One region of the Streptomyces sp. DT224 genome, then DNA from elsewhere that is predicted to be linked to it. Evidence: riboswitches for the same ligand, from Rfam matches in the RefSeq annotation. Region 1 holds a riboswitch; the other holds the start of a gene.
What was found. Region 1 has a riboswitch for thiamine pyrophosphate ahead of ACLQ2N_RS28440 (purine-cytosine permease family protein). Riboswitches for the same ligand answer to the same signal wherever they lie in the genome.

Region 1 (5,834 bases):
ACCAAGATGCTCGGGGTCTCCGAGGATGCGCCGCTCGACTCCATGAGCGTGTGCGGGGAGATCCCCTCGGAGAAGCAGATGCAGTGCGCGCCGACGGGAACGGCCAGGATGCCCTGACGGACGGAGCGTTGGGACAGGTGGGCCACCGCCGGTCCCTGACCCGTTGAAGCCGGCGCGCGGTAATTCGGTGGTGCGCCCCTCGGCGGGTCTTGTACGTTTCCGGCGCGCCCGCGCCCGGCGATGCGCCCGGCTGCGGCTACTTCCTTCCGAAACCCAAGTGACGCCGCCGCCATGTTCCTTGATCTCGCCGGGCGCGCGCGTCCACAACACTGCCTGATCCAGGGGGATTCACTGCCTCGTCATTCCCGACGCATCTCGAAGGTCTGGTCCGAGATGCTGGTGGCCCCGCATGTCTCGGCCGCCGCGCGCCACCTGACCGCTACCCGGTCCGTACCCGGCTCCACCGCACGGGACCTCCGAACGTACGAGGGCGGCCCGGCCTTCTTCCGGGAGCCCCGTGAGGAGCTCTTCCTCCTCGCCGTCGGCAACTTCGTCTCCCAGGAGACCTTTTACGAGAGGGGGGAGGACCGCGACGACCGGTACGCCGCCCTCGTCGCCCGCCTCGCCGTCGAGCACCCCGTGTGGACGGCCGGGCTGCTCCGCTGGCTGCGCGGCGAGGGCAACACGCGCACCGCGTCCCTGGTCGGCGCCGCCGCGTACGTACGCGCGAGGCTCGCCGCCGGGGCCCGCACCGGACCCTCCAACCGGTCCGTGATCGACGCGGTGCTCCAACGTGCCGACGAGCCCGGTGAACTGCTCGCGCACTGGATCGCGACGTACGGGCGCCAGGTACCGCAGCCCGTGAAGCGGGGCGTCGCCGACGCCGTACGCAGGCTCTACACGTCCCGCGCCCTGCTGAAGTACGACACCGCGTCCCGGGGCTTCCGCTTCGGTGATGTGCTCAACCTGGTGCACGCCTCCCCCGACCCGGCCAGGCCCGAGCAGGGCGCGCTCTTCCGGTACGCCCTGGACCGCCGCCACCATCCGGACCGGGCGACCGCTCCGGACGAGGACCGGGTGCTCACCGCGCACCGGGCGCTCCTGGACACCCCGGTGGACGAGCGGCGCGCCCTGATCACCGGCCCCGGCGGTGCTGAACGGCTGGCCGAGGCGGGCATGACCTGGGAGTCCGTCAGCGCGCCCGTCGCAGCCGCAGCGGCGCGTACACCACGAGCGCCGCGAGGAACGCCACCCCGTACGCCAGGTCGGCCCCGTGCAGCGCCTCGGCCACCGGGCCCACGTACAGGCCGGTGCTCATGAACGGCACCGCCGCCGCGAAGGCCGCGGCGAACGCGGCGAGCGCCGGCCACCAGGGGCGCGGCCGGTCGTGCTCGGCCGCGAGGTCGACGGGCGCGCCCCGCCGGGCCCGGGCGCGCGCCAGCCAGTCCACGGAGACGATCGCCACGAAGCCGGGGATCCAGTAGCCGACGAGAAGCAGTACGTTCTGGAAGCGGGCCGTCGTGTCCGCCGCGTGCATCCACAGCACCAGCGGGAACCCCAGGGCGGCGGCGAGCGCCGCGGCCACCGGGCGCGGCAGGCGTACCCCCATGGTCTGCAACGCGAGCGAACCGCTGTAGTCGTTCATCGCGTTGCTGCACAGCGCGGCCAGCGCCACCGCGAGCAGCCCGAACGCTCCGAGCGCACCCCCGCCGAGCAGCGAGTCCACGCCGCGCGCGGTCTGGTCCGTGAGGACCGAGGCCCCCCACAGCCCGATCGTCTGAACCGCCACGAAGGACGCGCTGATCCCGCCCAGCGCGCACCAGAACATGCGGGTCCGGGACGTGTCGCGGGGCAGGTAGCGGCTGAAGTCGCTCGCGTACGGCGCCCAGGACAGCGCCAGGCTCAGGGCGATGGTGCAGGTCAGGACGAACGCCCCGGCCCGGTCCGCGCCGTGCACGGTCGAGGCGGTCACCGGGTCCACCCCGCGCAGGGAGCCTGGTGGCGAGCACGGCGAAGGCCGCGGCCAGGGCGAAGGTCATCACGGTCTGGAGCCGGTGGATCACCTCGTAGCCCAGCACCCCGAGCGCGCCCTGCGCGGCCATCATGACCAGGACACCCAGCCAGAACGGCCAGCCGCACAGCTGCGCCAGCGCGTCCCCGCCGAACAGGCCGATCAGGGCGTCCCAGGCGACGGACGACAGCCACTGCAGCGCGCCCGGCAGTACCACGCCCGGCCCGAACGCCAGCCGGGCGAGCGGTAGTTGAGCGGATCCGGTGCGGCTGCCCCAGGTGCCCAGATACGCGGTCGGCGCGGCGCCGGCGAGGGTGCCGAGCACGACGGCGGCGAGGGCCGTCGCGAAGTCCAGGCCGAGCGCGACGCCGACGGTGCCGGTGAAGACGCCGGTCATGGTCAGGTTGGGCGCGAACCAGACGGTGAACAGCCGGCCCGCCCCGCCGTAACGGCGGTCCTCGGGGACCGGGGCTATCCCGTGCGCCTCGATGCGCAGATCGCCGGCGGCGGCGGGCATGCGCCCGCCGAACGCGGCGCGGTCCTCCCGGGCATGCGGCAACGACATGAAGACATCCCTCCGCCAGTGCTAACTGGTTCAGGTTCGACGGGTGTGATCTCAGCCCTCGTGCGGGGCACCCCGTGTCCGGTGTGGCGGCCAGAATAGCGCCGGCCTGTGCGATCTCCTCGCGGGGGTCGGCCGGACCCGCTCCGGCTCAGCTGAAGAGCTTCGTCACGAACGCGTGGAGGTTGTCGACCGTGCGGGCGATCTGCTCCTCCGTGCTCAGGCTCTCCTTGAACCGGGCCCCCGAGGCCACCGCCTTCTTCCCGCGCACGTACAGCGAGCAGGCCAGGTCGGTGCACATGTACAGGCCGACCGAATTGCCGTCGCGCCCGGCGGGGCCGGTCTTGCGGGCGGTCATCAGCGAGACCCCGCTGCCGGGGTGCGTGGTCAGGCAGAGCGAGCACATGCTCCGGTGCAGGAAGCCGCGCTGCTGGGACGGGAAGCGCAGCGAGATCCCGGCGGGCTCGCCCTCGTGCTCGGTGACGATGTAGCTGCGTCCCGGCGCGGACAGGTCGCGCCAGCCGAGGAAGTCGAGGTCGTCCCACGGCAGTTCCTCGAAGTCGCGGGGGAGCGGCAGACGCTTGGCCTCCCCCTTGGAGCAATTCACGAACGATGAGCGGATGTCCTGCTCGGTCAGGGCCTTCATGCACACGAAGCTAACTCTGCCTATGGCCCCTAGGCAAACGATTAATTCGGTTAGGGCTTCACCTGGAGGCCTTTGGGCGCGAGGGGGAGGCGGTGCACGGGCGGGTGCGGGATGCCGAGGTCCGGGCGCCAGGTCGCGAGGATCTGCGCCGACGGGCCGAAGAGCGGTGACGGGAGGCGGTCGAGCGCGGTCCATTCCCAGGTGCTGATCAGATGCGGCTCGGTCACCCGCGCCGTGCCGGTGTCCACGCGCACCAGGGCGGCCATCGTCACGCGGTTGATCCCGCCGAGGGCGTCGTGCAGCATCGCGAAGACGGTGACCTCGTCCTCGGGGACGGTCAGCCCGGTCTCCTCGCGCAGTTCCCGCACGGCCGCCGCCGCGACGGACTCGGGCACCGGCTCCACCTTGCCGCCGGGCAGCTCCCAGGTGCCGCTGTGGTGCCGGCCGAGCAGGATCCGGCCCTGCGGGTCCAGCACGACGACACCGACTCCCAGCGCCGCCTGGGCCTCGGGCGGCTGGGTGTTACGGGAAGGGGCGAGGGGGTTCTCAGTGGTCATGCTGCTCCTCCGGAGGGGTTGGGCGTCGAGCCTACGGGTGCGCCCCTTCGCCCGGCCCTCACACCGCCAGCCGCAGCGAGGTCGCCGAGACGCCGAGCCGTACGCTCTGCCCCCACGTCAGCTCCAGCGCGTCCGTCTCCATGCCGTCGCCGAACACCACCACGCGGTCCGACTCCACGGTCAGCCGCAGCCCCTCCCCGGGCCCCAGCTCGCCCGAGACGAACGACGTACCGGTCGACGGCGAGGGCCACGCCTCCCGGACGAACCAGAGCAGCCGGGGGTCGGCGGGCCCGGGCAGCGGGAGGGCGCTGCGGCGCTCCTGCCAGAGCGAGCGCAGCCAGCCGGTCGCCCCGGTGCCGGTGCCGACGAGGACGCCGGAGGACGCCTGCGCCTCGGCGGGGGAGTCCGCCGTGTCGCGCCCGAGCCGGTAGCGGGCCGTCTGGTGACCGGGCGGGCCGAGGTAGACCTCGTTGAGGGCGAGCAGCCGCTGTGTGTCGTCGGCCACCGCCTCCACCATCGTCAGCGCGTCGGCCCGCCCGCCGGGCGTCACGGCCGCCCGCATCAGCGCCCCCGCGTCGGCCGGCCGGTGGCGCACCAGGACGCCGGGGTTGCGGCCCGGATCGGTGTCGATGCCGATGACCGGCTGACCGGACAGGTACTTCGCGGCGTTGGCGACCAGGCCGTCCTGCCCGACGACCACCACCACGTCCTCGGGCGCGAACAGGAACCGGTCCAGGTCGGCCCGCTCCACCCGGCAGTGCCGCCAGGTGAGCGGAACGGCCGCCGCCACGTCCGCCAGGGCCTGCCGGGTCCGCTCGTGCCGGCGGGCCACCTCCTCGACGGACCGGCCCCGCGCGGCCAGGACGAACGCGGCCTGGCCCCGCGTGCCGTGGCGGGCGAGCAGTTCCTCGTACTCCGTGGTGCGGTGGACCAGGACCGCCCGCGGGGCCAGGCTCACGCCCCGGCCTCCGGCCGGCCCAGCTTGCTGAGCAGGCCCGTGAGCACGTCCGGCGACAGGGTGAGGCTGTCGATGTGCGGCAGGTTCTCGGCGAGCCGGGTGGCCGCCAGCGCGTGCAGCGTCGCGGCCTCCACCTCGCCGTGCGCCCGCAGCCAGGCCGCCTGTGCCTCGGCGCGTGCCGCACCCACCTGCCGTGCCGCCTCCGCCTCGGCCCCGGCCAGCCGTACCGTGCGGGCGGCCTCCGCCTCGGCGCGCACCCCGTCGGCGGCGGCGCCCTCCTCGGCCTCCCGGCGGGCGTTGGTGCCGCGCTGCTCGACGAGTTGTTCCTCGCGCCGGGCGAGCTCGATCTGGCTGGCGAGCTCGTTCTCGGCGATGGTCCGCTCGCGCTCGACGGCCACGGCACGCCGTTCGTACGTGGCCCGGTCGGCCTCCTGCTGGATCTGCTCGCGGGCGGGGGTGCGCAGGGCGCGCTCCACCTCGGCCTCGGGGCGGATGGCGACGACGCGCACGGCGACCACGTCGATGCCGGTGGCGGGGAGCCTCGGCTCGGCGGCGAGACCGGCCGCCACCCGCTCGCGCACGGCGGCGACGCCGTCCACCAGGGCACCGGCCAGCGGGGTGCGGGCCAGTACGTCCAGGGTGTGCTGCTGGGCGGTCTCGGTGAGCAGGGTGGCGATCTGTTCGAGGGGCGCGCCGCGCCAGGCGCCGGTGTCCGGGTCGACGGAGAAGTCGAGGCGGGCGGCGGCCTCGGCCGGGTCGCTGATGCGGTAGGTGACGGTGGCCTGGACGGTGACGTCCTGGAAGTCGGCGGTGCGCGCGTGGAACGCCATGGCCAGTTCGCGGTCGTTGACCGGCACCTCGGAGAGCGCGGCGCTCAGTGACCGGTACCAGAAGCTCAGTCCGGCGCCGTCGTGGGCGAGCCGGCCGCGCTTGTGGTGGCGGATGTGCGCGGTGGGCGCGGAGCGGAGATGGCGCCAGCCGAAGCGGCGGGTGATGTCGGCCACGGGAACTCCCCTGAGGTTGTTTTCGTCAGCACGACGATAAGCGGAATCCCGCCTTATCGTCAAGAGGACGAATAAAGAGCCTCGCCGGGTACACGA
Region 2 (5,834 bases), on a different contig from region 1:
AGGGGCGCGCCGCCCGGGGCCGGAATCCCGGCCTCCGACTGCCCCCGGGCCCCGGAACTGTGGATTCCGGCACGTTGGCCCGGCCCGGGCGGCGCGCGAGGGTGTCAGAAGGCCGGCCGCTCCGGATCGAGCACCGCCCGCCCGGCCGCCGGCGACGAGGCCTGCGCGAAGTGGCGGCGCGGGATGCGCCCGGCCCGGTACGCGAGCCGCCCGCCCTCCACCGCGTGCCGCATCGCGGCGGCCATCAGCTCCGGCTCCTGGGCCCGGGTCACCGCCGAGGCGAGCATCACCGCGGAGCACCCCAGCTCCATCGCGAGCGCCGCGTCCGACGCGGTGCCGGCGCCGGCGTCCAGGATCACCGGCACTCCGGCCCGCTCGGTGATCAGCTGGAAGTTGTGCGGGTTGCGGATGCCCAGGCCCGAGCCGATGGGGGAGCCGAGCGGCATGACCGCCGCGCACCCCACGTCCTCCAGCTTCCGGGCCAGGACCGGGTCGTCGTTGGTGTACGGCAGCACGGTGAACCCGTCGTCCACCAGGATCTCGGCGGCGTCCAGCAGCTCGACCGGGTCGGGCAGCAGGGTCCGCTCGTCGGCCACCACCTCCAGCTTGACCCAGTCCGTGCCCAGGGCCTCACGGGCCAGCCGGGCGGTGAGCACGGCCTCCCCGGCGGTGTAGCAGCCGGCGGTGTTCGGCAGCACCCGGATGGACAGCTTCCGCAGCACGGAGAGCACCGAGCCCTGCACGGTCGGGTCGAGGCGGCGCATGGCCACGGTGGTCAGCTCGGTGCCGGACGCGGTCAGCGACCGCTCCAGCACGTCCAGGCTGGGCGCCCCGCCGGTGCCCATGATCAGCCGCGAGGTGAAGTCGGTGCCCCCGAGGGTGAACAGGTCGTCGGACACGGTCAGCCTCCCTGGACCGCGGTCAGGACCTCGACCCGGTCGCCGTCGGTGAGCGCGGCGGCGGGCCACTGGCCGCGCGGCACCACGGTCTCGTTGAGCGCGGCGGCCACCCCCGTCGGCGCGTCGGTCAGCGACGCGACGAGGGCGTCCAGGGTCGTGCCGGGCGCGACGACGGCCGGTGCGCCGTTCACGGACACGGTGAGCGCGGTGGGCTCGGTCATGCGGGCTGCTCCTGGGGTGCGGGGACCGGGGCGAACCGGCCGGGGGAGAAGGGGCGGGCCGCCTCGGGCAGCTCGCCGTCGGCCAGCAGCGACGCCATGGCGTCCCCGGTGACGGGGGTGAGCAGCACCCCGTTGCGGCCGTGGCCGGTGGCGAGGTGGAGGCCGGGCAGCGCGGTGCGGCCGAGCAGCGGGGCGTTGTCGGGGGACGCGGGGCGAAGGCCGGCGCGGGTCTCGGTGAGCGGCAGCTCGGTGATGCCGGGCACCAGCTCGTGGGCGTCGCGCAGCAGCTCGTAGACCCCGCCCGCCGTGACGGTGGTGTCCCAGCCCATCTCCTCGGTGGTGGCGCCGACGACCAGCTCACCGTTCTCGCGCGGTACGAGATAGACGTGGCTGCCCCGGACCACCGCGCGTACGGTGCGCGAGAGGAAGGGGGCGTACGCCGGGGGCACGGTGAGGCGCAGCACCTGGCCCTTGACCGGGCGCACCGGTGGCAGGACGTGGGCGGGCACCCCGGCGAGCCGGCCGCTGAGGCTGCCCCCGGCGAGCACGACCTGGCCGGCGGCCACCTCCGTACCGTCGTCGAGCACGGCCCCCACGGCCCGGTCCGACACCAGCGAGAGGCGGTCGGCCCGGCGGCGGTGGAAGACCACGCCGGCCCGCTCGCAGGCGGTGAGCAGCGCGGCGGCGAGGCGGCGCGGGTCGACCTGGTGGTCGCCGTCCACCCGCAGCCCGCCGCGTATGCCCGGGGCGAGCATCGGCTCCAGGCGGCGGCACTCGCGCCCCGTCAGCCACTCCGACTCCAGCCCCGAGCGGCGTTGCAGCTCGTGGAGTTCGCGCAGATGGGCGCGGTCGTCGGCGTCGAGCGCGACGGCCAGGGTGCCGCAGGCGCGGAAGCCGGTGTCCTGCCCGCTCGCCTCCTCCAGTTCGGCCGTGAACGACGGATAGCGCCGGGCGGAGGCGAGGTTGAGCCCGAGCAGCATCTCCTCGCCGTAGTGCAGTTCGGTGACGGCGGCCAGCATCCCGGCCGCCACCCGGGCCGCTCCGCCGCCCGGTTCGGGGTCGGCGAGCGCGGTGGACAGACCGCGCTGCGCGGCCCGCCAGGCGGTCACCAGACCGATGACGCCGCCCCCGACGACGAGGACGTCGGACCCTTCGGTGGGATGGGTGCGCATGGGCGTCCAGCCCCTCCCTTCGCCGGCATGACCCGGATCAGGTTCGTACGGTCGGAGGCCGCCAGCCTCCCTCTCAGCCCGGTGCGCCCGGGCTCCCGCGTGTCTTACGGTGGCCACCCTAAACCCCGTCCCCCGGGGTCGGGAGGGCCACCCTTCCTGACGCCCGGTCAGCTACGTAAGGTGGACGGGTGAGCGAGCAGCAGCGGGCAGAGCGGTCGGAACGCCGGGTCGTCGTCGCGGGCGCGGGCATGGCGGGTGTGCAGACCGCCGTCGCCCTGCGGGAACAGGGCTTCACCGGCCCGGTCACGCTGATCGGCGCCGAACCCCACCAGCCCTACGACCGCCCCCCGCTGTCCAAGGCGGTGCTGCTCGGCAAGGCCGAGGAGTCCGCCTTCGACATCGACTTCGAGGCGCTGGGCATCGCCCTGCGCCTGGGCTGCGAGGTCACCGGGGTGCGCGCCGGCGACCACGAACTGGACACCTCCAGGGGCCCGGTCCCCTACGACGTCCTGGTCCTGGCCACCGGCGCCGAACCCGTCGCCCTGCCCGGCTCCGACGGCGTCCCCGGCGTCCATCTGCTGCGCACCCTCGACGACGCGGCCCGGCTGCGCCCCGTCCTCGAAGCGGGACACCCCGTCGTGGTCGTCGGAGCGGGCTGGATCGGCGCCGAGTTCGCCACCGCCGCCCGCGCCGCCGGCTGCGAGGTCACCGTCGTGGAGGCCGCCGACCGCCCCCTGGCCGGCGCCCTGCCCGCCGAGGTCGCCGCCCCGATGGCCGCCTGGTACGAGGAGAGCGGCGCGCGGCTCCTCACCGGCGCCCGGGTCGCCCGCGTCGAGCCCGGCACGGTGGTCCTCGCCGACGGGCGCACCCTCCCGGCCGGCGCGGTCGTCGTCGGCATCGGCGCCCGCCCCGCCACCGGCTGGCTCGCCGGCTCCGGCATCGTGCTCGGGCCCGAGGGCTCGGTGACCGCCGACGCGGCGCTGCGCACCTCACTGCCCGACGTGTACGCGGTCGGCGACTGCGCCTCCTTCCCCTCGGCCCGCTACGGCACCCGCCTGGTCGTCCACCACTGGGACAACGCCCTCCAGGGGCCCAGGACCGCCGCCGCGCACATCACCGCCGCCGACGACACGGAGGACATCCCGCCCTACGACCCCGTGCCCTATTTCTGGTCCGAGCAGTTCGGCCGGTTCGTGCAGTACGCCGGACACCACGCGGACGCGGACACCCTGCTGTGGCGCGGCGATCCGGCCGGACCCGCCTGGTCGGTGTGCTGGCTGCGCGACGGCGTCCTGGTCGCGGTGCTCGCGGTCGGCCGCCCCCGCGACCTGGCCCAGGGGCGCCGGCTCGTCGAGGCGGGGGCCCGGCTCGACGCGGAGCGGGCCGGTGAACCCTCCGTACCGCTGAAGTCGGCGGTTCTGCCGTCACGGCCCGGGCCCTGAAGGGCCGAGTCCGGGTTTCCGCTGTCAGTCCGGGATGGCAGGCTTGTCCCCGTGACCGAGATTGACGCAAAGATCGATGCTCTCGTCCCTGCCTGGCTCTACCTGCCCGACATCGCGGAAATGCTCGATGTCGAGGTGACGCGTGTGCGGCAGCTGGTCAAGGAGGGCCAGCTCATCGCCGTACGCCGTGGAGAGAACCGGGCTCTTCAGGTGCCCGCCGCCTTCATCGACGGCGACAAGGTGGTCAAGGGCCTCTCCGGGACCCTGACGCTCCTGAAGGACGACGGCTTCTCCGACGAGGAGATGCTCGAATGGCTCTTCACCCCCGACCCGACCCTGCCCGGCACCCCCGCGCAGGCACTGAGTGAGAATCGCGGCACGGAGGTGAAGCGCCGCGCCCAGGCGCTCGCCGTCTGAACCGACCGGGGAAGCGGGCCGCACCGCACGAGCGGGCGGCCCGCTTCCCCACGCCGCGCACCGCATCCGTTGTCACCGTCCGGGGGGAACCGCACCATGTCCACGCCTCGCTCGCAGCTGTCCGACGCCCGGCTCTACCTGTGCACGGACGCGCGCAGGCGCCAGGGCGACCTGCCCGACTTCCTCGACGCGGTCCTGGCCGGCGGGGTGGACATCGTCCAGCTCCGCGACAAGGGCATGGAGGCCGCCGAGGAGCTCGACCACCTCGCGGTCCTCGCGGACGCCTGCAAGCGGCACGGCAAGCTCCTCGCCGTCAACGACCGGGCGGACGTGGCCCACGCCATCGGCTCCGACGTCCTGCACCTCGGCCAGGGCGACCTGCCGGTGCCGGCGGCCCGCGCGATCATCGGCGCCGAGCCGGTCATCGGTCGCTCCACGCACGCCGAGGCCGAGGTCGACGCCGCCGTCACCGAGCCCGGCGTGGACTACTTCTGCACCGGCCCCTGCTGGCCCACCCCGACCAAGCCCGGCCGCCACGCGCCCGGTCTGGACCTCGTCCGCTACGCCGCCTCGCTCGCCCCCGCCCGCCCCTGGTTCGCCATCGGGGGCATCGACGCGGACAACCTCGACCAGGTGCTGGACGCCGGGGCCCGCCGGATCGTCGTCGTGCGGGCCCTGACCGAGGCGTCCGACCCGGGCGCGGCCGCCGCTGAGCTGGCACGACGGGTCCGCGAGCGCGCCGGAGCCTGACGGGGCGGCCGCGTCCGAAGCGGCGGCCCCCGGGGCGGGCCTGGGACGAGTCTGTCCGAAGGATGGACAAGAATCAGTCAATTCCGGCAAATGACTCCGGTTCGGTTGGGAGCCCGTCCCGCCCTGGTTAACCTGCCCGTATGGCCCTTGGCACACCTTCCACCAGGACAGATCACGCGCGCACCGTGCGTGAGATGCTCGCGACCGGCGAGACTTCGTACTCGTTCGAGTTCTGGGCGCCCAAGACCGAGAAGGGCGAGCGCAACCTGTGGAACGCGCTGCGCCGGGTCGAGGCCGTCGCGCCGAGCTTCGTCTCGGTGACGTACGGCGCCGGCGGCTCCACCCGCGCCGGCACGGTGAAGGCCACCCAGGACATCGCCGCCGAGTCCACGCTCACCCCGGTCGCCCACCTCACGGCCGTCGACCACTCGGTCGCCGAACTGCGCAACATGGTCGGCCAGTACGCGGACGCCGGCATCCGGAACATCCTCGCCGTGCGCGGAGACCCGCCGGGCGACCCGATGGGCCCCTGGGTCGAGCACCCGCAGGGCGTGAAGTACGCGGCGGACCTGGTCCGGCTGATCAAGGAGGCCGGCGACTTCTGCGTGGGCGTCGCGGCGTTCCCCGAGAGGCACCCGCGCTCCGACGACTGGGACACCGACGTACGGCACTTCGTGGACAAGTGCCGCGCGGGCGCCGACTACGCGATCACGCAGATGTTCTTCGACCCCGAGGCGTATCTCCGGATGCGTGACCGGGTGGTCGCGGCGGGTTGCGAGACGCCCATCATCCCCGAGGTCATGCCGGTCACCAGCGTCCGGCAGTTGGAGCGGTTCCCCCAGCTCAGCAACGCGACGATGCCGGACGAGCTGAAAGACGGCATCCTCGCCGCCAAGGACGACCCCGCCGCTGTACGCTCCATTGGCATCGACT

Region 2: it holds a riboswitch for thiamine pyrophosphate, as region 1 does, so the genes downstream of both, thiO (glycine oxidase ThiO) here and ACLQ2N_RS28440 (purine-cytosine permease family protein) in region 1, are expected to answer to the same signal.

What each region holds. Positions count from the first base shown of each region.
Region 1 covers NZ_JBNCLI010000012.1:89,765-95,598, forward strand. Annotated here, with positions in the region: gene ACLQ2N_RS28430 (helix-turn-helix domain-containing protein) at 1-117, shown strand, start outside; partial or broken gene ACLQ2N_RS28435 (TROVE domain-containing protein) at 394-1,197, shown strand; partial or broken gene ACLQ2N_RS28440 (purine-cytosine permease family protein) at 1,193-2,576, opposite strand; TPP riboswitch at 2,567-2,661, opposite strand; gene ACLQ2N_RS28445 (FBP domain-containing protein) at 2,725-3,219, opposite strand; gene ACLQ2N_RS28450 (nucleotide triphosphate diphosphatase NUDT15) at 3,270-3,776, opposite strand; gene ACLQ2N_RS28455 (hypothetical protein) at 3,835-4,734, opposite strand; gene ACLQ2N_RS28460 (SPFH domain-containing protein) at 4,731-5,738, opposite strand.
Region 2 covers NZ_JBNCLI010000007.1:332,392-338,225, reverse strand. Annotated here, with positions in the region: gene ACLQ2N_RS19780 (thiazole synthase) at 105-899, opposite strand; gene thiS (sulfur carrier protein ThiS) at 902-1,120, opposite strand; gene thiO (glycine oxidase ThiO) at 1,117-2,292, opposite strand; TPP riboswitch at 2,290-2,401, opposite strand; gene ACLQ2N_RS19765 (NAD(P)/FAD-dependent oxidoreductase) at 2,481-3,734, shown strand; gene ACLQ2N_RS19760 (Rv2175c family DNA-binding protein) at 3,786-4,151, shown strand; gene thiE (thiamine phosphate synthase) at 4,248-4,901, shown strand; gene metF (methylenetetrahydrofolate reductase [NAD(P)H]) at 5,042-5,834, shown strand, end outside.